One region of the Uliginosibacterium sp. 31-12 genome, then DNA from elsewhere that is predicted to be linked to it. Evidence: riboswitches for the same ligand, from Rfam matches in the RefSeq annotation. Region 1 holds a riboswitch; each other region holds the start of a gene.
What was found. Region 1 has a riboswitch for cobalamin ahead of Q3Y64_RS08975 (ribonucleoside-diphosphate reductase subunit alpha). Riboswitches for the same ligand answer to the same signal wherever they lie in the genome.
Positions count from the first base shown of each region.

Region 1 (9,778 bases):
TGGCGTTGATCTCGGGCACCACGCGGTAGCGGTTGTAGATCTCCTGCTGATCGATGCCCAGGGTTTCGATGCAGTGTTGGTAGGTCCAGGTGTGCAGCGCTTCTTCGTACACCTGACGCGCCTGGTAGATCTGCAGTTCGGGCGCGCTCATCTTTTCCATCACCGCCAGGCCGATGTTGCGCATGGCGAGGATGTCCGACGTGGTGAGATAAGCCAGCACGTTTTCAAACACATGGCGCTCGGCCGGCGTGAGTTTGTGCTGGTAATCATGCACATCCTGCGCCATCGAGATTTCGAGCGGGGTCCAGTGGTTCTTGTTGGCGTTGAGGAAGAAATCCCAGGCCCACGGATACTTGAACGGGGCGAGCTGGTTGATATCGCCCTGACCGTTGACGATGCGTTTGTCCTGCGCGCGCACGGCAGCCAGTGCAGGGTGCGGCATGTTGCCGGTGACACCACGCGGCACCGGCGCAGCCGCCTGCGGCGCCGGTGCGGAGCCGGTCGCCACCGGCTGGAGGGCGGGCGCGGGGCTGCCCCAGTCTTCGAAATTCAGGGAGCTCATTGGCAGGCCTCGCATTCGGGGTTGTCGATGGAGCAGAACTTGGGCTCGGCGGGCACATTGATCTGCTCGACCGGGGCGGAGGTTTTCTCCATGGCGGTGGCACCGAGGGTGCGCAGGTAGTAGGTGGTCTTCAGGCCACGCTTCCAGGCCAGCTTGTAGATCTCGTCGAGCTTGCGGCCCGAGGGCGCAGCCAGGTACAGGTTCAGCGACTGGGCCTGATCGATCCACTTCTGGCGGCGCGCGGCGGCTTCGATCAGCCACACCGCGTCCACCTCGAAAGCGGTGGCGTAACGGGCCTTAAGCTCGGCCGGGATACGGTCGATGCGGGCCAGCGAGCCATCGAAATACTTCAGGTCAGCGATCATCACTTCATCCCACAGGCCCAGGGCTTTCAGATCGCGTACCAGGTGTTCGCCCACCACCGTGAATTCACCGGAGAGGTTGGATTTCACGTAGAGGTTCTGATAATCCGGCTCGATGCAGGCGGAGACACCGATGATGTTGGAAATGGTGGCGGTAGGTGCGATGGCAACGCAGTTGGAGTTGCGCATGCCGTGGCGGCCGATCTGGCTGCGCAGGGCATCCCAATCGAGGCGCGCGCTGCGATCCACTTCCACCGCTTCGCCGCGACCTTCTTCGAGCAGGGCAATCGACTCGTGCGGCAGGATGCCGCGATCCCACAGGCTGCCACGGTAGCTGGAGTACACACCACGCTCGCGGGCCAGCTCGCTGGAGGCCCAGTAGGCCTGATAGCAGACAGCTTCCATGGAGCGATCGGCAAATTCGACGGCTTCATTCGAGGCGAAAGGCAGGCCCATGCGGTGCAGGCAGTCGGCATAGCCCATCACGCCGAGGCCCACCGGGCGGTGGCGCAGGTTGGAAGTGCGCGCCTTGGGGGTGGCGTAGAAATTGATGTCGACCACGTTGTCGAGCATGCGCATGGCGGTGCTGACTGTGCGGGCGAGCTTGGCCTGATCGAGCTGCCACTCACCTTCGATCTGCACCAGGTGGGCCGGCAGGTTCACCGAGCCGAGGTTGCACACGGCGGTCTCGGTGTCGGAGGTGTTGAGGGTGATCTCGGTGCACAGGTTGGAGCTGTGGACCACACCGGCATGCTGCTGCGGCGAGCGCAGGTTGCACGGATCCTTGAAGGTGATCCAGGGATGGCCGGTCTCGAACAGCATGGTCAGCATCTTGCGCCACAGTTGCACGGCAGGCAGCTTCTTGTGCAGCTTGAGCTCGCCACGTGCGGCCTTCTCTTCGTAGGCCTCGTAGGCAGTGCGGAAGGCGCTGCCGAACTTCTCGTGCAGGTCGGGCACATCGGAAGGCGAGAACAGGGTCCAGTCTTCACCGGCGATCACGCGCTGCATGAAGAGATCCGGAATCCAGTTGGCGGTGTTCATGTCGTGCGTGCGGCGGCGCTCATCGCCAGTGTTCTTGCGCAGCTCCAGGAACTCCTCGATGTCGAGGTGCCAGGTCTCCAGATAGGCACACACCGCGCCCTTGCGCTTGCCGCCCTGATTCACGGCCAGCGCCGTGTCATTGACCACCTTGAGGAAGGGGATCACGCCCTGGCTCTTGCCGTTGGTGCCTTTGATGCGGCTGCCCAGCGAACGCACCGGGGTCCAGTCGTTACCCAGGCCACCGGCATACTTCTGAAGTAGGGCATTTTCCTTCACCGCCTGATAGATGCCGTCCAGATCGTCAGCTACCGTGGTCAGATAGCAGGAGGAGAGCTGCGAGTGGCAGGTGCCACTGTTGAACAGGGTCGGCGTGCTGCTCATGAAATCGAAGCTGGCAAGCAGCTGGTAGAACTCGATGGCGCGCGCTTCGCGGTCGATCTCATTCAGTGCCAGTCCCATCGCCACGCGCATGAAGAAACTCTGCGGCAGCTCGATGCGGCGCTCTTCGATGTGCAGGAAGTAGCGGTCGTAGAGCGTCTGCAGGCCGAGGTAGTCAAAGCGCAGATCGTTGTCGGCCTTCAGGGCGGCAGCCAGGCGCGGCAGGTCGTATTCAGCCAGACGCGCATCGAGCAGGCCTGCCTTGACGCCTTCGCGGATCAGGCCTGGGAAAGCTTCCGGCAGGCGCGCAGCCATGGCGACCTGGCCCAGCTCCTCACCCAGCACTTCGATGCTCACGCTGCGCAGCAGCAGGCGGGCAGCCAGCTTGGAATAATCCGGATCACGTTCGATCAGGGTGCGCGCCGCAAGCACCAGAGACTGACGCACGGAAGCCACCGGTACGCCGTCGTAGAGATTGTGCAGGGCGTGTTCGAGCACGGTTTCAGCGGACACATCCCCCAAGCCAACGCAGGCTTCACGAATCTGGCCAAGCAGGGCAACTTCATCCAGCGGGCGACGCTCGTCGCCATCCAGCACATGCAGGCGGGCCGGCGCGGCAGCGGGCACGGCAGCCTGCTGGGCGGCGCGTTCGGAAGAGCGCTTCTCACGGTAGAGCACATAGGCCCGGGCCACATCGTGCTGGCCGGCGCGCATCAGGGCCAGTTCGACCTGATCCTGCACATCTTCGATATGCACCGTGCCGCCGCCAGGCAGGCGGCGGGTCAGCGCACCGACCACAGTCGCCGTAAGCTGATTCACCAGCTCGCGGATGCGCGCCGAAGCGGCGCCTTGCCCACCCTCGACAGCGATGAAAGCCTTGGACAGCGCCACGCTGATTTTCTCAGCCTGGAAGGGCACCACAGCGCCATTGCGGCGGATCAGCTCGAGACCTGCCTGGCTGGCGGCAAAGTCGGATTCGCTGCTGGAAATGCTGCTGGGCGCGCTGCTGCGGGCGGCCTCGACCGCGATGGCGGAATGTTGCATGCCGGCTCTCTCTCTTGATGGGGAACGGCATGCCGGGGGGCGGTGAACGCAGGCCTGCAGGCAGCGTCGCATCGGCCCCGGAGACACCCCGCTCCAGTTGATGTTTTATCTGTGTGACGGCCGGTCTCCTGGCTGCCGGGTCAAAGCCTGTCGGCAGCCTTCCCGGATCATCCCAGTGGCATGCCGGCACTCGCCGGTCACAGTTGCGGGGGCAGCGCCAGCGAGCTGGCTTCCCGACACCGTCGGGACGGAGTGTAGGGGCTGTATTTAGTCGGAGTCAAGCCGATGACAACTATACCTAGTAGCAGATACCAATAACCCGACTAGATGTAGTGAAATTCAGAAAACCGCTTGCGGGCTTGCTGCAGGGCCACTTGCACTGGTTTTGTGCCACCCGGCGCGCTTACTCCTGGCGCACCAGACGCACGCCATCCACCACCATCACCCACTCACCCTGCTCCGGGTGCGGACGCTGGCTGACAACGAAGGTGGCCGAGGCCGGCCCCAGCCCGGCAACGATGTTGTCGCCCTCGAAACGCTGGATCGGCACATCCAGCGAGGTACTGCTGCTACCCTGGGCGCGCTGGTAATACAGGCGGCCGTCACTGCTGATCGACAGCAGCATGCCAGGACCCTCCCAGTCGCCGGCATAGATCTCCTTGTCGGCAGGCAGGGGTTCGCTGCACGCGCTGAGCAGCAGCAGGATGAGAGGCAGGAGGCGTTTCATGCGGAGCATCTTCCAGGCGTAAAAAGCCCGGCAAGCGCCGGGCTAAGGGGCTCAGCCGCCCGTGGCGAGGCGATAGGCCAGGTCCGGCAAGAACTGGCCGGCGCCGGCTGCACAGCCATCGGCTTCGCCCGGGGCCTTGAGCCACAGCGCCATCTCCATGCCGCTACCAAGGCTCAGCACCTTGCTGGTGGCACCGACCTTGCGGCCGGCCGGGTCGCACCATTCGCTGCCGTTCGGGCCATTGCCGTTGCGCGAAGAGTCGATCACATAAGGCTTGGCGGCACTGCCCTGGAGCTGAAGCTGCGCGATCACGGCCGCGCCGTGGGTCTGCAGTTCGGTATCGGCCCGGTAGTTGGACACGTTCAGGGCAAAACCACGCACCCGCGCCACACCGGCATTGATCAAGCGGGTAGCAGTATCAGCCGCACTCTTCCAGTTCGAATGGCCTGCATCGATATAGACCCAGGCATTCGGAGCCTTGGCGGCAAACTGGTCGACGGCGTAATTGAGCAGGGCTAGGCGCGCCGTGCGGTCGGCATCCGAGGGCAGGCAGTCGAGCTGCATCAGCGCGTCCGGCTCAAGGATCACGATCGCCGGCTTGCTGCCGATGCCACCAGCAAATGCGCTGATCCAGGTCTTGTAGGCGTCACCACCGCTGGAGCCGCCGGCGCTGTAAGAGCCGCAATCACGGCTGGGAATGTTGTAGGCAATCAGCAACGGGATCTTGCCGGCGCTCTGCGCCGCGCTGGCATAGCCACTCACGGCAGTGGCGATATCGCCACTCCATTCGCCGAACCACTTGCCGAAGGCCTGCTGGGCGATCGCGCTGTTGATGGTGGCGGTGCGTGAGTCAGCGGGATTGGCGGCTACCCAGTTGCGCACCTGCGAATTCGGGTCGGAGTAGAAGGCGCTGAAGCCATTGCTGAGGCCCAAACCTCCGCTGGCACTGCTCGCCGTGCTGGAACTGGCGATGCTGCTGGCCGCTGTGCTGCTCGCCTGAACCGAAACCGATGACGCGGAGGCTCCTCCACTGCTACCGCCGCCACACGCGGCCAGCATGACAGCGGCCACCGCTCCGACCAGAAAGACCTGACGCATTGCTTCACTCCCCGAAACTGCTTGTTATGTGCGTGGAATCCTAAGCAGGATCCGTGACTTAATTCACGGAAACTCGACCAGTGGCACTGCGCTGCTGCCAGCTGTGAGGCTCGCCGCAGGCCCTGGCCTGCGTTATCCTCGCCCGGCATCCTGACCGGCTCCCTGCGCATGTCCATCGAACCTTCCCGCTCCACCCTGCAGCTTCTCGGCGCCCGTCGATTCGGCCCGCTGTTCCTCACGCAGTTCTGTGGCGCGTTCAATGACAACGTGTTCAAGAACACGCTGCTGCTGCTGATCACCTTCCAGGCCGGCCAGGTGCTCGGACTGGCGCCGGCGGTGGCAGTGCAACTGGCGGCGGGGCTATTCGTGCTGCCCTTCTTCCTGTTTTCGGCGCTGGCTGGCCAGCTGGCGGACAAGTACGACAAGAGCCGCCTGATCCGCATCATCAAGGCGGTGGAGATCGGTATCGCAGTGGTCGCCAGCGTGGGTTTCTTCACCCGCCATGTGGAGCTGCTGCTCTTCGCCCTGTTCATGATGGGCTTGCACTCCACCTTCTTCGGCCCGCTCAAGTATTCGATCCTGCCGCAGCACCTGCATCCGGACGAACTTGTCGCCGGCAATGCCTGGGTGGAGAGCGGCACCTTCGTGGCGATCCTTGCCGGCAGCGTGCTCTCCGGCCTGCTGATGGCCATTCCGCAGATCGGAGCGGACCTGTGCGGCGTGCTCACGGTGATCGTAGCGGGGCTGGGTTACGCGGCCAGCCGGCGCATTCCGCCGGCGCCTTCACCCGCGCCGGAGCTCAAGGTGAGCCACAACTTCATCGCCGAAACCTGGCGCAACCTGAAGCTCGCCGCGCGCAACAAGACTGTGTTCATGGCGCTACTGGGCATCTCGTGGTTCTGGTTCTTCGGCGCCCTGCTGCTGACCGAGTTCGCCCCTTATGTGCAGGGTGTGCTGGGCGGCGATGAGCTGATGGTTACCACCTTGCTGGGTACCTTCATCGTCGGCATCGCGACGGGCTCCTTCCTGTGCGAGCGCATGTCGGGCAAGCATGTGGAGCTGGGCCTGGTGCCGCTGGGCACGCTGTGCATCAGCCTGTTTGCCTTCGACCTGTGGCTGGCCAGCCCCACCGGTACGCCAGCAGCGCTCACCCTGGCGGGTTTCCTGGCCAAGCCCGCCAGCTGGCGCATCCTCCTCGACATGGTGATGATCGGCGTCGGTGGCGGCTTTTTCACCGTACCACTGTATGCATTGATGCAGAGCCGCTCGAATGTGGCCGAACGCTCGCGCATCATCGCCGCCAACAACATCCTGAATGCCGCTTTCATGGTGGCCTCGGCCGGCATCACGGCTGGGCTGCTCGCCGCCGGGCTCACGATCCCGCAATTGTTCCTGGTTTGCGCGCTGCTGAATCTGCTGGTTGCCGGCCTGATCTACCGCGCCGTGCCCGAGTTCTATCTGCGCTGCATCGCGTGGACGCTGACCCACAGCATCTACCGCGTAGCCCCCAGCGGCCTCGCCAATGTGCCGGCCAGCGGCCCGGCGCTCGCCGTGTGCAACCACGTGAGCTTCGCCGATGCGGTGATCCTGATGGGCGTGCTGCCGCGCCAGCCGCGCTTCGTGATCGATCACCAGATCAACCGCACACCCTTCGTGCGCTGGCTGTTCCGCGCCAGCCGCTGCATTCCGGTGGCCAGCGCGCAGGAGGACCGCGAATCGGTGCAGCGCGCCTATGAAGAAATTGCCCGCGCGCTGGACGCCGGCGAGCTGATCTTCATCTTCCCCGAAGGCACGATCACCCGCGACGGCGAGATCGGCCCCTTCAAGGGCGGCCTCAACAAGATCCTGCGCCGCAACCCGGTGCCAGTCGTTCCAATGGCCCTGCGCGGCCTGTGGGGAGGCTATTTCTCGCGCGCCTACGGCTGTGCCATGAGCAAGCTCTTCCCGCGCGGCCTGCGCAACCGGGTGGAGCTGGTCGTCGGCGAGGCACTGGCGCCGGAAGGGCTCAAGCCGGTCGAGCTGCGCGCACGCATCGCACAGCTGCGCGGCGAGTGGAGATGAACGCGCCCTTGCTGCTGGGCGTGGACTTCACCTCCGCGCCCAGCCGGCGCAAACCGATCACCGTGGCCAGCGGATGGCTGCGCGGAAATACCCTGGCGGTGGCGGACATCGAGCGCTGTGCGGACTGGGCCAGCTTCGAAGCGGTGCTGCAACGCCCCGGCCCCTGGGTTGGCGGTTTCGATTTTCCCTTTGGCCTGCCGCGCGAGCTCGTCGTGCAACTTGGTTGGCCACAGGACTGGGCCGGGCTGATCCGGCACATCTGCAGGCTCGGCAAACCGGCCTTCAAGGCCGCACTGGATGGCGTGCGCGAGCGTCGGCCGATGGGCAGCCGCTACCTGCACCGCGCCTGCGACGGGCCGGCGCGCTCACACAGCCCGATGAAGCTGGTCAATCCGCCGGTCGGCTTGATGTTCTTCGAGGGTGCGCCACGCCTGCTCGCCGCCGGCCTCAGCCTGCCTGCCCTGCACACGGGAGACCCACAGCGGATCGCGCTGGAAGCCTATCCGGCCCTGCTGACGCGCCGCTTTACGCAGGCCTCCTACAAGAGTGACGAGCGCGCCAGGCAAACGCCCGAGCGCCGCGCGGAACGGGAGAAAATCATCATGGGCCTGAACACAGGCGCAGCCGGGCTGACGCTGAAGCTGAGTCCGGCGCTCACCGGGCCGCTGCTTGATGACGCCAGCGGCGACAGCCTCGACGCCGTGCTGGCCCTGCTGCAGGCCGCCCGCGCCTGGCTGCTGCGCGACGAAGGTTTCGGGCTGCCGGCGGAAGTCGATCCGCTTGAAGGCTGGATCATCGGCTGTCCGGGCTAGGGCCTGTTCACATTTACCCCACCAGATCACGTTGGCCGGTTCAGGCGTGCCAACAAGGCGCACGAGGCAGCCAAGGGTGATCCCCTTGGCAACGAGTGCAACGCAGTGGGCGCGGCTGAACCGGCCAACCCACAGGGCTCATGTGATGCGGGCGCATCGCCGCGTTGGTACTCCTCACAAGGGGGCCACCCTTGTTTCGTCGCCCCGCCTTGGGCTGCATCCCGCAACACATGAGCGTGACTGGCGCGGTAATTGTGAACAGGCCCTAAACTGGCTCCTTTGCCCGCGAATTCTGCTTCATGCACGCCAGCGCTCCTGCCCGTCACTTCACCCGCGATGACATCCTGCGTGCCCTCGGCCCGGCCGGGATGGCCAAGGGTGAGGCTTATGTGCCAGCGGTCAGCCAGCTGCATGTCAGCGACTTCGAGGTCAGCGCGCTGGTACAAGGCACGGAGCGGCGACCCTACACGGTGCGCATCGTGTTCCACCCGGCCAAGCGCGGCATGCAGATCAATGCCTCCTGCACCTGCCCGGTGGGCAGCGCCTGCAAACATTGCGTTGCCACACTGCTGGCCGCCATCGAGCAACGCGGCGAGAAAAAGGCCCTGCCGGACCTGGCCGTGCTGGCCTGGTTGCGCAACTTTCGTGAAGAAGTGGAGGCCCCTGCCAAGCGCCAGGCCACGCGCAGTCGCGAACAGCTTTTCTATCTGCTCGAAGCCTCGCCGGACGAACGCCTGCTCTCGGTGCGCCTGTACAAGATCCGCCCGGCGCTGGATGGTGGCTTTCCGGAGCGACCGGCCGAGTGGAGCAATATCGAGCGCGCCCTGATCCAGCCGCCAGCTTTCGTTGACGACAATGACATCGCGATCCTGCGGGCGCTGTGGCTGACGCGCGATCGTGATGGCTATTACCTGCGCCTGCGCCTCGATGGTTGCAAGGTCGAAGAATTGCTGCCGCGCCTGCTGGCTACGGGTCGCTGCCATTTCAGCAGCCTACAGCACGGCGTCCTGCAGCCGGGCCCGGCACGCAGCGCACGGCTAGGCTGGCAGATGCGTGAAGACGGCTGCCTGCATCCGGCCATCGAAGGGCTCGCCGGCCTGCGCCTGCTGCCAACCGAACCACCCTGGTATCTGGATGAAAAGGGGCACTGTGCAGGCCCGCTGGAACTGGGCCTGCCACCGCGCCAGGCCAGCCGCCTGCTCGGCGCACCGCCCCTGCGCCCGGTGGATGCAGCCGTGGTGGCACGCGAGCTGGCCGAATTCGCGCCGGATTTGCCACGCCCGCAGGGCCGCGCCACGGCCTTGCGCGAAGTGCGCGTAGCGCCGCAGCCGCGCCTGCGCCTCTACAGCCGCATGGTCGACACCGCCAAGCGCTGGCGCCAGTACCCGCCGCTGTTCCGCGACTGGCTGGATTTCGCCCAGCCCGCTTTCGACTACGCCGGCATCGAGGTGGCGCTGGACGACACGCGCGAGTTCCGCGTGCTGGGCAGTGAAACCGTGCGCCTCGTGCGCGATACCGCCGCCGAGCAGCGCGAGCTGGAGTTGTTGGCGCGCCTCGGTTTCGAGGCGCTCCCGCGCGGCCTGTTCCAGTACTGGTCGCAGCCCACCGAAAAGAACCTCTTCGGTCTCGCCGCCGCAGAGGACTGGCAGCACTGGATGAGCCGGCTCGCACCGGCCTTGCGCGCCGCCGGCTG
Region 1 is NZ_JAUOOA010000004.1:2,454-12,231, forward strand. It holds gene Q3Y64_RS08970 (ribonucleotide-diphosphate reductase subunit beta) at 1-562, opposite strand, end outside; gene Q3Y64_RS08975 (ribonucleoside-diphosphate reductase subunit alpha) at 559-3,387, opposite strand; cobalamin riboswitch at 3,488-3,646, opposite strand; gene Q3Y64_RS08980 (hypothetical protein) at 3,791-4,114, opposite strand; gene Q3Y64_RS08985 (glycoside hydrolase family 6 protein) at 4,166-5,212, opposite strand; gene Q3Y64_RS08990 (MFS transporter) at 5,381-7,273, shown strand; gene Q3Y64_RS08995 (DUF429 domain-containing protein) at 7,270-8,085, shown strand; gene Q3Y64_RS09000 (DEAD/DEAH box helicase) at 8,385-9,778, shown strand, end outside.

Region 2 (9,778 bases), on a different contig from region 1:
GGCCTGACGATCGACGAGCGTTTCGTCCAGATCGAAGAATACGGCTCCGCGGCTGGACACGCTCATGGCATGACCTCATTGAGTACGGTTTCAAGCTTCTGCCACTGCGTTTCATCCCCTGGCAGGCCGAAACGCAGACCACCATCGAAGGCGCGAACCAGTACGGCGCCTCGGGCGAAGGCAGTGAAGAGTTCGCCGGCCAGCGGCGTGGGTACCCAGCGGAACAGCGCGCAACCTGAGGGGCTGTGCAGGCCGTGCGCACTCAGCAGGGCGGCGAGGCGTGCGCTGGCGGCAGCGAGTTGTGCTGATTGCTCGGCATGCCAGGCGGGGTCGGCCAGCGCGCGTTGGGCTACCCAGCGCGCCGGGCCGCTGACGGTCCACGGGCCGAGGCGTTCGGCCAGCTCATCCAGCAAGCGATCTTCGGCGGCGATGAAGCCGCAGCGGATGCCGGCGAGGCCCCAGAATTTGCCCAGTGAGCGCAACACGATCAGCCCTGGCTGACGTGTGTCGCTCAGCACGCTGATTTCGGGCGTGGCATCGATGAAGGCTTCATCCACCACCAGCAGGCCACCGCGAGCGGCGAGGCGTGAATGCCATTCGCGCAGCGTGGTGGGTGGCACGATGCGGCCGGTGGGATTGTTCGGGTTGGTGAGCAGCAGCACGTCGAGTCGTTCGATGGCCTGCGCGGCATCGGCATAGTCGATGAGTTCGACCTGATGCCCGGCGCCATGCCAGGCCTTGAAGTGCTCGGCGTAGCAGGGCGAAAGGATGCCGACGCGACGCGGCGTGAACAGCTGCGGCAGAGTCTGGATCGCCGCTTGCGAACCGGCCAGTGGCAGCACGCGCTGACCGCCGAAATAGGCGAGGCTGGCCATGGCGAGGCCGTCATCCTCCTCCGGCAGGCGGCGCCATACTTCGGCAGGCAGGGGCGGTACCGGCCAGCCCAGTGGGTTGATGCCAGTGGAGAGATCCAGCCAGTGTTGCAGCGGAATGCGGAACTCATGCGCGGCGGTGCGCAGGCGGCCGCCATGCGTAAGCTTAGAGGAAGTGAGCAAGAGCATCCCCCAAGCCTATCACCAGCATCCAGAGCCATAGGCTGCGTGCAATCAGGTCCAGTGCGCGCGGGATGTCGCGCCCCTCGGCAGGCCGGCCCGCGCCGAGCGCTGGGCGCTCTTCGATGATGCCCTCGTAGATGGCGCTGCCACCCAGCTGCAGGCCCAGGCTGCCTGCGCCAGCGGCCATCACCGGGCCGGCGTTAGGGCTGCTCCATGAGCCGGCCTGGGCGCGCCAGCTGGCAAGCGCGCGGCGAGTCTGGCCGAGCAGGGCGTAAGTCAATGCGGTGAGGCGTGCGGGAATCAGGTTGAGCCCATCATCGATACGCGCGGCCACTTTGCCGAAGCGTTCGAAGCGCGCATTGCGATAGCCCCACATGGCGTCCAGCGTATTGGCAAGGCGGAACAGGATCACGCCGGACGCGCCGGCGATGGCGCACCAGAAGATCGCGCCGAAGATGGCGTCGTTGCCATTTTCGAGCAGGGATTCGGTGGTGGCACGGGCGATCTGCTCTTCGTTCATCTGCGCGGTTTCGCGGCTGACCAGATAGCCGGTGCGGCGGCGTGCTTCTTCCAGGTCGCCGTGCTGCAGCGCCTGCGCTACATCGCTGCCATGCTCGGTGAGGGCGCGGGCGCCCAGCGCGAAGTAGAGTGCGATGCCGTCCATGATCCAGCCATACGGGGTTTTGTTCAGCCACGCGGCTACCAGCGTGAGGGGTGCGACGAGCAGTGCCCAGCCCAGCGCACCGCGCAGGATGCGCGCGCGGCCACTGTTGAGGCGCTTTTCGAGCCAGGCTGCCGCGTTGCCGAAGCCCACCAGCGGATGCCAGCGCGGCACTTCGCCGAAGAGGCGGTCGAGCAGCACGCCGAGCAGGATGGACAGGCTGATGCTCATGCGTGGCGCTCCGCCCAGCGCCGGATGATGGTGGCGAGCTGGTGCAGACCATCGGTGAGCGCAGCCGGGCCGGGCTGCAGGATGTCGCAGGATCTGATCTCGTGCAGCTGGCCGTTGCGTACAGCAGGCACGGCGTTCCAGCCGGGGCGCCCCAGCACCTGCTCGGGCTGGAATTTCTTGCCACACCAGGATGCGATCAGAATATCCGGCGCACGGCGGACCACTTCGAGTGGGTCGGCAATGATGCGCTGCTTCGCTGACTTGTGCTGCTTGAGCTCCGGGAAGCATTCTTCGCCACCGGCCAGCACGATCAGCTCGGCGACCCAGCGGATGCCGGAGATCAGTGGCTCGTTCCATTCCTCGAAATACACGCGTGGCTGGCGCGGCAGGCGGGCGGTTTCCTGTGCGATCCTATCCAGCCCCGCACGTAACTCGGCTACCAACGCCGCGGCTTTGTCCGGCACGCCAGCCAGCGCGCCCACGGTGTAGATCGTGGCGAGAATTTCCTCGATGCTGCGCTGATTGGTGATCAGCACGTTCACGCCGCTGCGGATCAGCTGCGAAGCAATGTCAGCTTGCAGGTCGGAGAAGCCGATGACCAGATCTGGCTCCAGGGCGAGAATCTTGTCGATCTTCGCGCTGGTAAAGGCCGAGACTTTGGGCTTCTCCTTGCGGGCCCGCTCGGGCCGCACGGTGTAGCCGGAGATGCCGACGATACGGGCCTCCTCGCCGAGTAGATAGAGCGTCTCGGTGGTTTCTTCCGTCAGACAAACGATGCGTTGGGCGCCGCTCATGCCGTGAACAGCGCGGCGACCGCTTCCGGGTTGGAGGGAAAGTAGAAGTGGATGTAGCTCGCGGTGGTGCGGCCGACGCGATAGACGGCCTCCGTTGTCGGTCCGCCATTCGGATTCGTGCCGGTGGCAATCGGCGTCAGTGGTGTTTCGCTGCGGGAGTAGTGGAAGCTGTGGCCGCGCAGGCTGCCTTCGGGCAGGTCGATGGCTTGCAGGCCCAGTGCGGCGAGTTTTTTCTGCATCAGCGCGGCGCCTTCGAGCAGGCCGAAGCCGGCGTACATGGCGCCATCGCTGGTCACCAGAGTCTCGAACAGGCTCATCATGCCGCCGCATTCGGCGAGCAGAGGTTTGCCGGCCGTGCTGTGAGCGAGTAATGCAAGCTGCATGGTGGTGTTGGCAGCGATTTTCGCCGCGTGCAGCTCCGGGTAGCCGCCGGGCAGCCACACGGCATCGCAGTCCGGTAGCGCTTCATCATGCAGCGGCGAGAAGAAGCTGAGCTCCGCGCCGAGCGCACGCAAGGTGTCGAGATTGGCGGGGTAGGTGAAGCAGAAGGCTTCGTCGCGGGCGATGGCGATGCGCTTGTTCTGTAGGGCGGGCTTCAGTCCGCCAGGTGCGACTGACGTCGCACTTGCGGATGCCGCTGCCGCGTCCCATTCCAGCAGCAGCGAGGGGTCGAAACGCAGCGCAGCGGCGGCGTGGTCCAGCTTGGCATCCAGATCAGCCAGCTCGGCAGCGGGCAGCAGGCCCAGATGGCGTTCCGGCAGGGTGATCGAGGCTTCGCGCAGCAGCCAGCCCAGCCCAGGAATGTGCGGCGGTAGTGATTCGAAGAGCATGCCGGCATGGCGTTCGCTGCCGACACGGTTGGCAATCACGCCGGCAAATTCCAGATCCGGCTGGAAGCTGGCGAGGCCATGGGCCAGTGCGCCGAAGGTCTGGGCCATGGCGCTGCCGTCAATCACGGCCACAATCGGCAGATTGAACGCGCGTGCCAGATCGGCGCTGGAGGGCTTGCCATCGAAGAGGCCCATCACGCCTTCAACCAGGATCAGGTCAGCTTCCTGTGCAGCCTGCGCGAGCTGGGCGCGGCAATGCTCAAGGCCACCCATGAAGAGATCTAGCTGGTAACAGGGCGCGCCGCTGGCGACCTGGTGAATCATCGGGTCGAGAAAGTCCGGCCCGGTCTTGAACACCCGTACGCGCTCGCCCCGGCTACGCGCCTGACGAGCCAGGGCAGCGGTAACGGTGGTCTTGCCCTGGCCGGAAGCCGGCGCAGCAATCAGGAAGGCGCGGCAAGTCATGTAGCGTGTTCCGTCGAGTAAGGATTCATCACCATTCCACCCCCGGCATGGCCTTCACGCCGGCGTGATAGGCGTGTTTGGTGAGGTCCATGGTGGTGACGGTGTCGGCTATCTCGATCAGGCCCTCCGGCGCAGCCCGACCGGTGATGATCACATGCTGCATGTCCGGCCGGCTCATGAGTTCGCGGCTGATTTCGTCCAGCGGCAGCCAGCCGTATTTGAGGGTGTAGGTGAATTCGTCGAGGATCAAGAGATCGATTGCCGGGTCGCGCAGATAAGTCACGACCTGTTGCCAGGCTGCGCGGGCGGTGGCTTTGTCCTGCGCATCGTTCTGGGTGTCCCAGGTGAAGCCATCGCCCATTACATGCCATTTGACGCTCGGATGCTCGCGGAAGAAGGCTTCCTCGCCGGTATCCGAGCGGCTCTTGATGAACTGCACGACGGCACAGTTCATGCCGTGTCCGAGCGCACGGGCGAGTACGCCGAAGGCTGCACTGCTCTTGCCCTTGCCGTTGCCGGTATTGACCAGCAGCAGGCCGCGCTCTTCATCGGCAGCTGCGATATTCGCGTCGATGATGGCTTTCTTGCGGGCCATGCGCGCCAGGTGGCGGGCTTCGCGTTCGTTGTGGGCGGCTTCGCTCATGTTCTCTCCTCGGGCGCAGCCGGCGGGTGCCGGCTGCGGGTAAGCACTTTACTTGGGTTGATAGCGCAGGGTCAGCCAGGCACTGGTACCCGCCTGGTTATAGCCATACGCCGTCTGGTAGTTCTTGTCGAACACGTTCTCGAGGCGGGTCTGGGCGCGCCAGTCCTTGTTGAGTGCGTATTCGGCACGCAGATCGGTGGTGGCATAGCCACCCAGCTTGACCTTGTTGGCAGCATCGTCATAACGCGAGCCGACACCGTTCAGGCTGGCGCCGATGCTCCAGGCGCCGAGCTGGTGGTCTGCGTCAAGACGGCCGAACTGGCGGGCTCGGCGCACCAGCAGATTGCCATCGGTACTGCTGCCGGATTGATCCTGCGGATTCTGCAAGGTGGCACTGGCGGCCAGCGTGGTGTTGCCGAAGTGCTGCTTGGCGCCCAGCTCCAACCCGGTGATGCGGGCCTTGGAGACATTGCTCGGGATCCAGATAGCCGAGCCGGTGCTGATCGGTGCCCAGGCAATCAGGTTGCTGACCTCCGTGCGGAACAGGCTGGCTTCCCAGCTGAAGCCGCCGGTCTTGCCGGAAGCACCAAGTTCGCTGCTGCGTGATTTCTCGGGTTGCAGATCCGGATTGCCGGCACCCGGGTAGTACAGGTCATTGAAGCTCGGTGCCTTGAAGGCCGTGCCATAACTGGCACGCAGTCGCAGGGCGGGGGTGAAGGTGTAACCCAGCGCGAGGCTGCCGGTATTGTGATGGCCATACTGTTCGTTCTTGTCGTGACGCCCGGCAACTTGCAGATCGAAACGGCCGATGTCGGCCAGATACTGCCCGAACACGGCCTGATTGACGCGGCTATCCAGCGCGTAGCTGGTACTGCTCAGCGCTTCGTCATACAGGTAGTCGTAGCCGCCGACCAGCTGGTGGCCTTCGGCCAGGGTGAAATCGTTCTGCCAGCTGGCTTGGCTGCGGCGTGTGTCGAAGCGCGAGGAGAACTTGTCATCCTTGAAATTCTTGGAGGCATCCAGGGTCTGAGCCAGCTTGAAGGACGTGGTGTAGCGCTCACTGGCCGCCCAGCGCAGATTGCCAGCGTAGAGATCCTGTTGCAGATCGGTAACGTTCGGATTGCCGTCATATTCATTGCGACCCTCGGTGTGCAGGGCCTGGGCGTCGTAACTCAGGTTTTCACCGATGCGGCCGCCGCCGCGCACATTCACTGTGCTGCGTGTGTAGCCGTCACGATCCGATTCGGGTGCGCTGCCGCCATCCTTGACGTTGATGCCGCGCGTGGTAAGGCCTGATGCGCCGAGGTTAAGCCAGGCGTCCGGCGAGCCGAAGCCGCCGGCAGCCGAGCCCTCGAAACTGTGGCGCGAACCGCCAGTGAGGCTCAGGCTGGTGGGTTGCACGCCCTTTTTGGTGAAGATCTGGATTACGCCGCCGATGGCTTCCGAGCCATACAGGCTGGCGCGCGGGCCGCGTACGAGTTCGATGCGCTCGATTTGTTCGATCGGCAGATCTTGCAGTGCGGTGCCGCCACTGGTGGCCGAGCCGACTTTCACGCCATCGATCAACACCAGGGTGTGATCCGAGTTGGTGCCGCGGAGGAACAAGGAGGTCGTCTTGCCGGGGCCGCCGTTATTGGCGAACTGCACGCCGGGCAGACCGCGCAGCAGATCCGGCACCGAGCGGGCCTGTTGCTGCTCGATCTCCTTGCGGGTGATGACGCTGACCGAAGTGAGGGTTTCCTCGGCGCTGCGCGCCACGCGGTTGGCGGTGATCACCACTGGCGCGAGTTCGGTTTCCTGAGCCAGCACAGGATGGGAGAGGGCCAGCAGCAAGGCCGCCGGCAGGGTTTTGTGAGTGAAATTCAAGACAGACTCCTTCCGTGCCGCCCGCACGGATCATAGACAGGGGCGGGGCGTCGGGAAGGAGAAAACGCGGAACGTGAGGGAGCGGTTCCGGTCACCGCCCTCCGCGATGCGCCTCGAATACGCTTCGGGCCGGTCTCCGGACTCGCGAGTGAAGAAAACTCTTCCGACACAACGCCTTCCCGTGCAAAAGCACAGTGGCTGCCTGCTGCGTCTTGACTCGCTTACCGTTGCGGGGGCAGTGCCGGAATGGCAATATCCTGTGGATACGGCGCACCGGCTTCCCGTTTAATCCGCACCAAGGGCATGGGGCGGACACCTGAAGCAGCGCGCATTTTAGCCGAACGGCAGGTGCTTTGCGTTGACCGGTTTTGCTGCGCAGCACTACCATCAGCAGATGGATGCCGAACTCACCAGTCTCGAAACCCGTCTCGCCACGCTGCTCGCCGAGTACAAAGGCCTGCACCTCGAAAACCGCGAACTGACTACTCGCGTGGCCACTCTGCAAGCCGAAAACAAACGCCTCGGCGAGAAGGTGGCGGTGGCAACGGAACGCGTTGAAGCGCTGCTCAAACGTCTGCCGGTCGAGGATGAAAAATGAGCGAAGCCGTGAAGATCCAGATTATGGGCCGTGAGTACCAGGTATCGGTCAAGCCCGATGAGCGTGAAACGCTGCAGGCGGCGGTGGAAATGGTCAACGCGAAGCTTCAGCAACTGCTCGGCAAGAACTCATCGGGCAGCGAATCCACTGCCGTGATGTGTGCCCTGATGATTGCGCATGAGGCCGTGGTGGCTCAGCGCACGGCAGGCTTGGACATGCCTTCCTATCAGCGTAGAATCGAGGCCATGATCCGCCAGATCGATCAGGCTTCAATGAAACAGGAGAAGCTTTTCTGAGCGGTTTGTGTAGTCAGGATATGTCCTCACAGCGCAGTGACTGATCCTGGCCGATAAAGAATTCAAGGACGGCCGAAACAAAGGCGGTCCGGCAAGTTTTCCCCTGCGGTGTTCGTTTGAGCCTTAAGCTCCTTGAACCAATGTCTACGCGACATGGTTGTCGGCCCACCAAGCCGCTGTTGTGAGCGCCCCTTATGCCGGGCGCACCTGAAGCGGCCGGGTAGATGACCCCCTGAACCCAGGTTCAGGAATACGGCTCGACGGCACATGCGGGGGACCCAACAAAGGCGCGAAGCTTCCGGCTTCGCGCCTTTTCATTTTTCCGGGCCGCCGCCGGGTGACTGGCCTCTCTGGACCGGCTGGCGGCACAATGCGTGAATCAGGTTTCTTGCCGAGGGAAGCATGCGCTACTGGTTGATGAAGAGCGAGCCGGACGATTGCAGCATCGACGATCTGGCCGCCATGCCGCAACAGACGGTGGCGTGGCACGGCGTACGCAACTATCAGGCGCGCAACTTCATGCGCGACTCCATGCGCCCTGGCGATCTGGCCTTCTTCTACCATTCATCCTGCCCTAGGCCCGGGATCGCTGGCATTGCACAGGTGGCGAGTCTGGCCTATCCGGATGCCAGCCAATTCGATCCGGCCAGTCGTTTCTTTGATCCGAAGTCCGTGCCCGAGCAGCCACGCTGGCTCAATGTTGATATGCGTTTTGAGCGCAAGCTTGAACTGATTCCGCTGCTTGAGTTGCGCCGTCATGCGGAGCTGGCAAAAATGCGCCTGCTTCAACCCGCCAGTCGTTTGTCGATCACGCCAGTCGCCCCCGAAGAGTGGCAATTCATTCTGGCGACACTGGCGCGGGATGCCTGAGCACGAGTCCGTTTTGCTGATGGAAAGCCCCCTGGGCAAGTGCCCAGCTAAGAAAGCGCAGGGTGTTTGAAATGGAAACAGGGGCTTATACCCTAGGGTGTAAGGGTTTTCCCTTATCTATTTGATTCTATTGGTGTTGTTACGGCGCGACGATAAAAAAGTTTTAAGCCAAAAAAGTATTTTGATACACCCATAAGTCGCAATGATGTGTAAGAATTCTTCTCACCACGGAGTCAGCTCCGCGACCGCAAGGCGCCAGGGCACACCGGGGAGAGTGAGGAGACAGGGCGTTCCGTCAGAGAATGCCTTATATGGAGCGCGCCACGGGCAGCTGCTCCTGGTAGCAGCGAGCAGCCGGGCCCCGGGGGGCCCGGTTTGCCCGGTCAGACGAATTTGGCCCTTAGCTCAGCTGAGCTTGGGGCAGGTGACCGAGGGGGTCACAAGAAGGGGGAGGGAAATCCGCGATTCGGATTTCCTCAATTTGGGACGGGAAGTCACGGCGTGACTTCCCGTTTTTTTATGTGCGTCTTGCGGCGTGCCAGGAAGTGTTATGCCGAGACCTGCAGAAACCCCTATTCGCAAACCCTGATAAATTTTTCCTCATCTCCTGCATAGGATGAAGCAAGGCCGGTTTTCCGCTTCAACTACAGGAGGTTCATCATGGCTGCCATTGCAAGCGCTCCGCTGCCGGTGCTGAAACACGAGACTTTTCATAGTGACAATGATCGCGAACACGATGGTTTGGAGGCTGAGCTCGCGCCGGACTTCGATCGTGGAAGGATTCTGGAAGACCTGATTGTGGGCGAGCATGGGCGCGCCGAGGAAGAAGGCATGAAGCTGTTGCTCAAGGGCGGCATGATCTGAACCGTCTGCTCTACGCAGGACTTAGGGTTTGTGGTTGCCGTTCTTGGCATCGCGCTGGCCCTGAAAAAGAAAAGCCCCCGGAACCCGGGGGCTTTTTCCTTGCTGCGGGCCGGTGAGTGGCCCCGCCAGGATTAGTTGCCGAAGCTGTAGGTCGCAGCGAGGTTCAGGCGCGGTTCGGTACCGCTCTGGCCGTCCAGCGTATCGCGGTGGGAGAGCATGAACTCACTGCCCAGCTCGATGTTGGCCACCGGGTTCCACAGCAGGCCGATGCTGCCGCTGCGGATCGAGCGGTTAAGGGTGCCCTTGCCGTTTTGGTTGGCGTACTCAACGTAGTTACCGTTGTAGGTACGTTGCTGACCGTAAGCGAGCGTCGAGCGCAGGGTATCGCTGAATTTGTGTTGCAGCGAAAAGACCATGCCCAGTTCGCGCGGCAGGTAAACCTTGCTGGTGGCCGAGTCGGCGATAGCACCAACGGATTCGTTGAAGAAGCGGCCCATGCCTTCGCCGTAGCTGAAGCTGGTCAGGAAGGCGGTGCTGTCGGTGATCTTGAACGAGTTGCCGAGGCCGAGGCCGTAGCCGCGCTTGGCGGCGCTGGTGACATCGCT
Region 2 is NZ_JAUOOA010000006.1:97,294-107,071, reverse strand. It holds gene Q3Y64_RS12605 (HAD family hydrolase) at 1-66, opposite strand, end outside; gene cobD (threonine-phosphate decarboxylase CobD) at 63-1,055, opposite strand; gene cbiB (adenosylcobinamide-phosphate synthase CbiB) at 1,039-1,947, opposite strand; gene Q3Y64_RS12590 (cobalamin-binding protein) at 1,944-2,741, opposite strand; gene Q3Y64_RS12585 (cobyrinate a,c-diamide synthase) at 2,738-4,036, opposite strand; gene cobO (cob(I)yrinic acid a,c-diamide adenosyltransferase) at 4,065-4,679, opposite strand; gene btuB (TonB-dependent vitamin B12 receptor) at 4,728-6,545, opposite strand; cobalamin riboswitch at 6,655-6,880, opposite strand; gene Q3Y64_RS12570 (hypothetical protein) at 6,904-7,143, shown strand; gene Q3Y64_RS12565 (cell division protein ZapA) at 7,140-7,439, shown strand; RNA gene ssrS (6S RNA) at 7,537-7,719, shown strand; gene Q3Y64_RS12555 (EVE domain-containing protein) at 7,842-8,309, shown strand; gene Q3Y64_RS12550 (hypothetical protein) at 8,970-9,173, shown strand; gene Q3Y64_RS12545 (DcaP family trimeric outer membrane transporter) at 9,305-9,778, opposite strand, start outside.
Region 2: it holds a riboswitch for cobalamin, as region 1 does, so the genes downstream of both, btuB (TonB-dependent vitamin B12 receptor) here and Q3Y64_RS08975 (ribonucleoside-diphosphate reductase subunit alpha) in region 1, are expected to answer to the same signal.

Region 3 (9,778 bases), on a different contig from region 1:
CTGGAGCTTCTTCCAGCTGCATTGGCTGATCGGCATCACCGCCGGCAGCCTCCTGATGCTGATCGGGCTTTCCGGGGCGATGATGTCGTTCGAGGAGGAGATCCTCGATATGCTGAATCCGGGTCTGCGCAGCGTGCCGGTGCAATCGGTGCCCATGCTCGCACCGCCGCTGCTTCTGGCTGTAGTGGTGCCGCTGCCCAGCGGCGAGCGAATCGCCACCGCTATTTTTTCTGCCGAAGCGGGGCGCAGCGTGCAACTGCTGCTGCAGACGCCTCCTGGGGCGAGCAAGCTGCTGCCGCTCTATGTCCATCCCTATACCGGCCAACTGCTTGGCGAAGCGCGTGGCCAGGCTTTCTTTGAATGGATCGAGCGCCTGCACCGCTTTTTTCTGCTGCCACGTGAGCCGGGGCGAGTCGTCGCCGGCATTTTGTCGAGTAGCTTGTTGCTGCTGATCGCGTCGGGCCTTTACCTGCGCTGGCCCCGCAGGCCTCTGGACTTGCGCACCTGGCTTGGCTTCAACCCACGCCTGAAGGGTAGGCCCTTCCTTTGGAGCCTACATGCGGTGCTGGCAACCTGGGCTCTGCCGGCCTGGTTGCTGCTTACAGCTACCGGAATCTACTGGTCCTTCGATAGCGTGCGCAGCTCTGTCGACAGCTGGGCCGGTATTGAACGCGCCCCCCGCGTGAAGAAGGAGATGCCGCCAAAGGCCGATCTTAATGGAGCCGTGCCGGACATTTCGCTCGCCTGGCAGCGCTTTTCCGACAAGGTGCCGGCCTGGCGCGAGTTGCGCGTACGGCCGCCGGAAACCGCGTCGGCTGCGCTCGAAATCCTGTGGCTGCTGCCGGATGCCGCGCATCAGCGCGAGCGCAACCGTATGCTCATTGCGCTCGATGGCAAGCTGAAGAAGGACGAGCGCTTTGCCGACCAGAGCACGGGCAAGCGTGTACTGGCGATGATTCATCCGCTGCATATGGGGCGCGACTTCGGTCTCGCCGTGCAACTCTTTATGATGCTTTCGGGATTGGCACTGCCGGTGCTGGGGGTGACTGGCTGGCTGCTCTATCTTTCGCGGCGGCGTGGCGCGCGCGAGGCTGAGCGTCAGCGCAAGGCGCTTTTGCCGGTCGTAGGCGTAGCGGCGGAAGAGTCCATCCTGGTGGCCTGGGCGAGTCAGACCGGCCGCGCCGAGTCGCTCGCGCTGCGCACTGCCGCCGCGCTGCAGGCCGCTGGCCGCGCTGTGGTGCTGAGGCCACTTGCCAGTCTTCAGCCGGCAGAGCTGGCGGGCTTTCCGCAGGCGCTGTTCGTGGTCAGTACCTTCGGCGAAGGTGAGGCGCCTGATACGGCTCGCGGCTTTGCTCGAGCATTGGGTTTGGCCGATCTGGAACTCGAACGTTTGCGTTTTGCAGTGCTCGCACTGGGAAACCGGCAGTACCGTCAGTTCTGCGGTTTCGGCCACAGCTTGCAGGCCGCCTTGCTGCGTTTCGGGGCTCAAGCCTGGCAGCCGCTTACGCCTGCCTGTGAAACCGAGCCGGCGGCTGTCGAGCACTGGTTTGCAGGGCTGAAGCGCTTTGGTGTGAGGGATGACAGCCTGAGCGCTTCAGCCCAAGCCGCGCCTGCCTGGGAGCCGTGGCGCCTTGCGCAGCGCACGCTGCTCAACCCTGGCAGCAGTGGCTCGCCACTGTTCGAACTCACGCTGCTGCCAGCCAAAGGGGAGCTGCCACACTGGACTCCCGGCGCACTGGTAGAGATCCTTCCCTGTCCCCATTCATGTTCCGTTGAGCCGGATCTACCGGCGCCACGTCGCTACTCGATTGCCTCGATCCCGGAAGATGGGTGTCTTCAGTTAATCGTACGCCAGCATCATCATGCCCTGGGCATCGGGCTGGCTTCGGGTTTCCTGACCCTGAATTGCCCGCTCGATGGCGAACTGGCGCTGCGGCTGCGGGCAAATCCGAGCTTCACTCTCGCTGAGGACGATAGCCCCAGCATTTTCATCGGCAATGGCTCCGGTATTGCCGGCCTGCGTGGCTTGCTGCGCGAACGTGTGCGACGCGGCATCGGGCGAAACTGGCTGGTCTTCGGGGAGCGCCATCGTGCCACCGATAGCGTGTGCGAAACCGAGTTCGGAGTCTGGGTGCAGGCGGGCTTGCTGGAGGTGGATCGTGTCTTCTCGCGCGAGCCGGGCGGCTGCCATGTGCAGGACTTTCTGCGTGGCGAGTCCGCACGCCTCATGCGCTGGCTGGGTGAAGGCGCAGTGATTCATGTCTGCGGTAGTTTGCAGGGCATGGCGGGGGGCGTGGATGCCATGCTTGAAGCCTTGCTAGGGCGTGAAGGGCTGGACTTGCTGATCGCTCAAAAGCGCTACCGGCGCGACGTGTACTGAGCACACCAACGCCCCGAGCGACATTCGCTTGCATAAATTGTCTCCAGGCGTGGAAACATGCTTTTCTGAGGCGATCGCCAGGGTCGAGAGATCCTCTACAACATCGGGCGCTTTCAGAAAGCAGCGCTTTGTCGTTACACTTATCGCAGCTTCAGGTTCCTGCTCTGCGTCATGCACGTGCAGGTGAAATGGGAAGCCGGTGCGTGCAGCCTTCGGGTTGCGACAATTCCGGCGCTGCCCCCGCAACGGTAAGCGAGTCAAGAATGAACCGGTCAGCACGCTGCTGCTGATCTGGCCACTGTATCCAGTCGGGTATGGGAAGGCGGTTCATTCCGGTGTGCCTTGAGGCCACCACTCGCAAGCCCGGAGACCTGCCTGATGCATTGACGCAGGCCGTTGCGGTGGGCGATGGGGTGCATGTCATGAGGGGCCTCATTGCGTCCCTGCCTGTGCCCATCCGGTGTCCCTCACCACGGGCTGCAGCTCATGATGTTCATCCCTTCTTTCTCTCCTGGCCGTTCCGGCCTGCGTCGTTTCATCCACTACGCAGCGCCCGGTGGGGGCGCAAAGGAGAGTCGCAATGCATATCGAACCGGGCCAACTGGCCGCTTCCACAATTCTCGGCGCCAATGTCGTCGCCAGCGCGCTACTGGTCAGCCAGTTGCCGGGCCTGCTGCTGCGCCCGGCGCTGTGGCTGCGCACCCTGCTGGCAGCAGGTTTTTTCTCGCTGTTCATGCAGATGTATCACCTGCCGGTGGGACCGTCTGAACTGCATTTTGTTGGCGCCATGCCGATCTACCTGTTGTTCGGTTTCCTGCCAACGCTATTCGGCTTCGCCCTGGGGCTGCTGGCGCAGGGGCTGATATTCGAACCGCAGGATCTGCTGCATCTGGGCGTCAATGCGCTCTCACTGATGCTGCCGCTGCTGGCAGTGCACTTCAGCGTAGGCCGCCGCCTGGCCGAGGCAGCCCGTAATGGCGAGATCGCGTCCCTGCTCAAGCTGGATGGTTTCTATTACTCAGGCGTCACCTTGATGGTGGGTTTCTGGCTCAGCCAGGGATTGGTGGCGACGCCACTCGTGGAGTGGGCTCACTTCGCTGCGAGCTATGTGACGCTGGTGCTCTTGGAACCGGTCTTTACCTGGGGCATCGTCAGCCTGCTGACGCGAGCTTCCGGGCAGACTGCCACGCCGGCCTGGGCGCGTCTGTGCCTGGATGAGAAGCTGGTTCAGCGCAGCGCGGCCTGACGATGTCTGTTGTCGCAAAGACGCCTGCCGGCCAGTCCGGCACGGTCTGGTTCGTCGGTGCCGGCCCGGGCGATCCTGAGCTCATCACGGTCAAGGGCCGTAGCCTGATCGAAGTGGCCGGCGCGATCCTGTTCGCCGGCTCGCTGGTCAGCGAGGCCGCTACGCGCTGGGCGCCATCAGCGTGTGTGATCACCGACAGCAAGGACATGACGCTGGAGCAGATGTCCGAGTGGCTCGTCGAACAGAGCTCACGCCATGCTGTAGTCGTGCGTCTGCAGACTGGAGATCCGGCGCTCTACGGCACGCTGATCGAGATGGTGCGGCCACTGGATGCGCTGGGTATTCCGGTGGGCGTGGTGCCCGGTGTGTCCTCGGCAATGGCCTCGGCGGCGGCGGCGGTGGAAAGCTTCACCCTGCCCGAGATCACCCAGACGACCATTTTCACGCGCATCGAAGGGCGCACGCCGATGCCTCCCGGTGAGGACCTCGCCGCGCTGGCGGCGCATCGCTGCACGCTGTGTATCTTCCTGTCCATCACCCTGATGCACAAGCTCGAAGCGGGCTTGCGCGCAGCGGGCTGGGCGGAGGATGCGCCGATTCTCGTCGTGCACAAGGCGAGCTGGCCGGGTGAGGAAATCATCCTGCGCGGCACGCTCGCCACCATCAAACAACAGTGTCGTGAAGCGCGCATCGTGAGCCAGGCTATGGTGATCGCAAGCCCCACCCTGGGCGCACGCGAATGGCCCGAACTCGCACGCTCCAAGCTTTACGACCCGCGCTTTACCCATCGATTCAGAAAGGCCAGCGCATGAACACCACGACTATCCTCCTCGTCGGCCACGGCTCGCGCGAGGAGTCCGGTAACGCCGAAATCCGCGATTTCGTTACGCAGTGGCGCAGCCGCCAGCCGGCATGGCGGATCGAGGTCTGCTTCATCGAGTTCGCTCCGCCATCGCTGCATGATGGCTTGCTCGCGGCGGCTGCGCAGAGCCGGCGTGTCTTCGTGCTGCCGCTGATTCTGAATGCAGCCGGGCATGTGAAGATGGAAATCCCGGAAGCCATCGAGCATGCACGCGAACATTACCCGGGGGTCGAATTCCTGTATGGCCCCCATCTGAGCGCTTGCGATCCGATCCTGGATATCCTCAAGAATCGTCTGCGCGCTGGCATGCAGCAGCTGGACGTGCCGGACCCGACCACCACCGGCATCATCCTGCTCGGCCGTGGCTCGTCGGATCGCGCCGCCAATGGCGACATGGCCAAGATGGCGCGCTGGTTGCAGGAGGAAGGCGATCACGAGCTGGTGGATCTGGCTTTCACCGGCATCACCTGGCCCCGCCTGGAGCGGGTGGTGCAGCGTCAGGCCTTGCTGGGCATGACCCAGATCGTGGTGCTGCCTTATTACCTCTACACCGGCACGCTGATGCAGCGCATCCATCGCCAGGTGGCGCATCTGCGCAGCCAGTATCCGCAGATCCGGTTTGCCTGTGGCGAGCATTTCGGATTCGAGCCCGAAATTTTTGCCCTGCTTGAGCAGCGGGTGCAGGATCTCCAAGCGGGGCGCGCCGAGAGCACTTTGCCTTGCGATGGCTGCAGCTATCGTGAGCTGGCGCATGACATGGGCCATGGCCACTCGCATGAGCATACCCATGCGCCGCAGCCGCTGAGTTTCGTGCCCCCCACTGCGCAGCCACTGCATGCGGAGCACGCCGGATGAGCAGTGTGAATACCGTCACCGAGCAGCTCACGCGTGCTGGTCAGCTCATCGAGCACGATAGCTTCGCGATCATCGATGCAGAGGTCGGCACGCATGCCTACAGCGCCGAGCAGTGGCCCATCGTGCGCCGCATGATTCACGCCAATGCCGATTTCGAGTTCAACGGTCTGACGGCTTTCCATCCGCAGGCGGTGGAGGCGGGCATCGCTGCAATGCTGGGCGGTGCTGCCGCGATGGTGGCGGATGTCGAGATGATCTGCTCTGGCCTCTCGCGGCCGCGTCTCGCGCACTTTGGCATTCAGGCGCATCACTTCATCAGCGATCCGGATGTGATCGCCGCCGCCCAGGTGGCGGATACGACGCGGGCCGTGCAGGCCATGCGCAAGGCGCAGCGCCTGGGTTTGCTGGAGGGGGCCATTGTCGGCATCGGTAATGCGCCCACGGCGCTGATCGAGCTGGTGCGCCTGATCCGCGAAGAAGGCGTGCGTCCCGCGCTGGTCATCGGCATGCCGGTGGGCTTTGTGGCCGCCGCAGAGTCCAAGGCCTTGATGGCGGAAATCGATGCCGTGCCGTGGATCGTGATCCGGGGCCGCAAAGGCGGCTCCACACTGGTGGTGGCGGCACTGCATGCCTTGCTGGCCCTAGCCGAGGCCAGGCAGAAAGCGCCCGCATGAGTGATGCCACGGGCGCCTCGCCCAAACCGCGCGGCACGCGTACCGGTTTCACGACCGGTGCCTGCTCTGCCGCAGCGGCGCGGGCGGCGGTTCATGGGCTGATGCTGGGGGTGATCCCCGCGCGCATCGAGTCGCAATTGCCGAATGCGCAGCGCGTGGAGTTCGCCGTTTGCGAACCTTATTGCCAGCCGCCCGGTGAGGATGGCCACGTCATGCTGGCGCGAGCGGTCGTCGTGAAGTTTGCAGGCGATGACCCGGACTGTACCGATGGCGCCCGGCTCACGGCCGAGCTGCAGCGCCTGCCTGGGCGTGCCGGCTGGATCGAGATTACCGGTGGAGCAGGGGTGGGTGTGGTGAGCCTGCCCGGGCTGGGGCTGCCGGTGGGGGAAGCCGCGATCAACCCCAAGCCGCGCGCCAATATCGAGGCCAATCTGCGGGAGGTGGCGGGCAGCCTGCTGGCACAGGACGGGTTGCGCGTGATCATCTCGGTGCCTGGCGGCGAAGAGATGGCGCGCAAGACACACAACGCGCGTCTGGGCATTCTCGGCGGCATCTCGATTCTCGGTACCACCGGCATCGTCAAGCCTTACAGCACTGCAGCCTGGCGCGCGAGCGTGGTTCAGGGCGTGCAACTGGCGGCCAGCCTCGGCCAGCGAAACGCGCGTTCGATTGTGGTACTGACGACTGGCGGGCGCACCGAGCAGTTCGCGATGCGTGAATACGCCGATCTAGCGCCGGGTGCCTTTGTGCAGATGGGGGACTTCCTGCGCTATGCGCTGGACGAAGCCGCTATGCGCGGCATCCGCCAGGTGGTGATCGCCGCCATGGTCGGCAAGCTGACCAAGATCGCCCAGGGTGAAACCATCACCCATGCCAACCGGGCCGAGGTGGACACCCGCCTGCTGGCCGAGCTGGCCGCCGGGATTGGCGCCAGTGCCGAGGATTGCACGGAGATCGAAGCCAATCCGACCGCGCGTTTTGCGGCCGAGCGCATGGCCGAGCGCGGGTTGCATCTTGCCTTTCACCAGGCGCTGGCCGAACGCACCGTGCATACCTTGTGTGACCCCCAGGTGGGGCGCTACGCCGGCCGCTTCGCGCTGCAGGTACTGGTGTGTGATTTCGATGGCCAGAAAATCTGCGCAGCGCACTCCGCCGCCGCCGATCCGCAGCGGGCCAATCTGCCGCTGCAGCCAGTAGTGGCCGATGACGAGGAGCAGGACTGAAACCATGAATGATGTGTTGTGTAATACCGTGGCGCGCGATCCCATGCCGTGCCGCGTGATCGGTGTGCTGGATGATGGCGCGGCCAGCCTGGCGTCTCCCGCACTGGCCCACCTGCGCGCAGCGCAGCTGGTGATTGGCGCACCGCGAACCCTGGGCTTGTTCGAGGACGAAATCGCGCCCGATGCCGAGCGCCATGTGCTGGGCGCCTTGCCCGAGCTTGTGGAGCGCATCCGCTTGGCACGCGAGGCGAATCAGGCGGTGGTCCTGCTCGCCACCGGGGATCCGCTGTGTCACGGCATCGCGGCTTACCTGGCGGCGCAGCTGTGTCTGCAGGCCATCGAGGTGCTGCCCAATGTATCCACCCTGCAGCTGGCCTGCGCACGTGTCGGTCTGCCCTGGGCCGATGCGCGCATCGTATCCATCCATGCCCGGGATGCCGGCGAATGGCAGTGCGGCGCAGCGCCCGGGCATGGTTTGTATGAACTGGCGCAGGCCTTGCGTCGACATGACCGGCTGCTGGTGCTGACCAGCCCGGCCAATACGCCGGACCGGGTTGCCCGGCTGCTGATGGCGGAGGGGCTGGCAGAGGATTTCGAGTTGGCCGTGGCCGAGCGCCTGAATCAGGCCGGCGAGCGGGTGCTGGCGGATCTGCGCCCGGCCGATGCAGCCAGCATGCAGTTTGCCGACCCCAATGTGCTGCTGCTGTGGCGGGTGCGCGAGCGTCGCCAGCCGGTGCGTTTCGGCTTGATGGATGCCACCTATGCCCAGCGCCAGCCGGAGAAGGGCCTGATCACCAAGCAGGAGGTGCGGGCCGTGTCCCTCGCGCGGATGCAGCTGCGTGCAGATAGTCGCGTCTGGGATATCGGCGCGGGCAGCGGCTCGGTGGGGCTCGAGGCGGCGCGTTTGTGTCCGCAAGGCCACGTCTGGGCAATCGAAAAAAATGCCGATGATTTCGCGATTGCCGGGCGAAACCGCGCGGCTTTCGGCTTGAGCAATCACACCCTCGTTCATGGCAAGGCGCCGGAGGGGCTTGATTTGTGGCCGGATCCGGATGCGGTCTTTATTGGTGGCTCCGGGGGTGAGCTGGCCGGATTGATCAAGCTTTGCCTGAAGCGTTTGCGCACCGAGGGCTGGCTGGTGATGAATTTCGTGACCCTGGAAAACCTTGCCACGGCAACCGCTGCACTCGAAGAGGCCGGCGCGCAGTGGGATGTACTGCAACTGCAGGCGGCGCGCAGCAAGCCGATTCTCGCCATGCACCGGATGGCGGCGGAGAACCCGGTGTGGATCGTGTGTGCCCGGCAGGGTGAGGTGCAAATGAACAAGGAACTGACGGATGGTGAATGAAGCTTCACGCATGGGCACGCTGTACGGGCTCAGCCTGGGCCCGGGTGACCCGGGCCTGATCACCCGGCGGGCCTGGGCTCTGCTTGAGCGGCGCGATGCGCTATGGGTCTATCCCACGCGCAGCAGCAAGTCGCCCAGCTATGCTTACGACATTGTTGGGCGGGCTGGCCTGCTGCCGCCGGCTGAGCATCAGGCACTGCTGTTTCCGATGACGCATGATGCCGAGAAGCTGGTGCGCAGCTGGGAACGTGCGGCTGACTACGTGCTGCCGCGTCTGCAGGCCGGGCAGGATGTGATGTTCCTGGTGGAGGGGGACGCCAGTACCTATGCGACCTTCGGCCATCTGGTGCGCAGTTTGCGGGCGCGCGAGGACGGTCTGGCGGTGGAGGTGGTGGCGGGCGTGAATTCCTTCAGCGCCGCCAGTGCGGCACTGGCCCGCCCCTTGTGCGAGCAGGACGATACGGTGGCCATCGTGCCCGCGGCCTATGGCGTGAGCGCGATCGACCGCCTGCTGGAGGATTTCGATTCGCTGGTGCTGCTCAAGGTCAAACCCTTGATCGAAGATCTCCTCGACTGGCTGGAGGCGCGTGAGCTGCTCGCGGGTGCCAGCCTTATCGAACGTTGCGGCGCGCCCGACGAACGCATCCTGCGTGGTGAGGAGATGCTTGCTTTGCGTGGCAGCACGGTCAGCTATCTGTCGCTGATGCTGGTGCATAGCCCGCACCGGATTCGTGGCGAGCGGATCCGGGGCTGCCTGAAGAAAAGCACGAGCCAGGCGCAAGCCGCTTCGGAGCCGGCATGAGCACGACGGATTCCGTGTCACCGGTATTGCCGCGGCTGGTGCTGGTGGCGATCACCCGCCATGGTGCGGCGCAGGCTGCCAGGCTCGCGGCAGCCCTGCCGCTGGCCGAGCTGTGCGTAGCGGCAAAGTTCGGTGAAGCGCTGGAAGGTTTGCCGAATCACGTGCACAGCTACACCGGCGCGTTTCGCGACGAAATCGCGGCGCTGTTTGCGGGTTACGACCAGATCGTTTTCTTTGTTTCGCTCGGCGCGGTGGTGCGCCTGATCGCCCCGCACCTCAAGAACAAGGATGAAGACCCTGGCGTGCTGGTGATCGATGACGCTGGCCAGTTCGTGATTCCGGTGCTCTCGGGCCATGTGGGCGGCGCCAACGCGATGGCCGAGACCCT
Region 3 is NZ_JAUOOA010000001.1:682,454-692,231, forward strand. It holds gene Q3Y64_RS03170 (sulfite reductase flavoprotein subunit alpha) at 1-2,380, shown strand, start outside; cobalamin riboswitch at 2,517-2,774, shown strand; gene Q3Y64_RS03175 (energy-coupling factor ABC transporter permease) at 2,961-3,626, shown strand; gene cobM (precorrin-4 C(11)-methyltransferase) at 3,629-4,438, shown strand; gene Q3Y64_RS03185 (sirohydrochlorin chelatase) at 4,435-5,343, shown strand; gene Q3Y64_RS03190 (precorrin-8X methylmutase) at 5,340-6,017, shown strand; gene Q3Y64_RS03195 (cobalt-precorrin-5B (C(1))-methyltransferase) at 6,014-7,240, shown strand; gene cbiE (precorrin-6y C5,15-methyltransferase (decarboxylating) subunit CbiE) at 7,245-8,588, shown strand; gene cobI (precorrin-2 C(20)-methyltransferase) at 8,578-9,390, shown strand; gene Q3Y64_RS03210 (cobalamin biosynthesis central domain-containing protein) at 9,387-9,778, shown strand, end outside.
Region 3: it holds a riboswitch for cobalamin, as region 1 does, so the genes downstream of both, Q3Y64_RS03175 (energy-coupling factor ABC transporter permease) here and Q3Y64_RS08975 (ribonucleoside-diphosphate reductase subunit alpha) in region 1, are expected to answer to the same signal.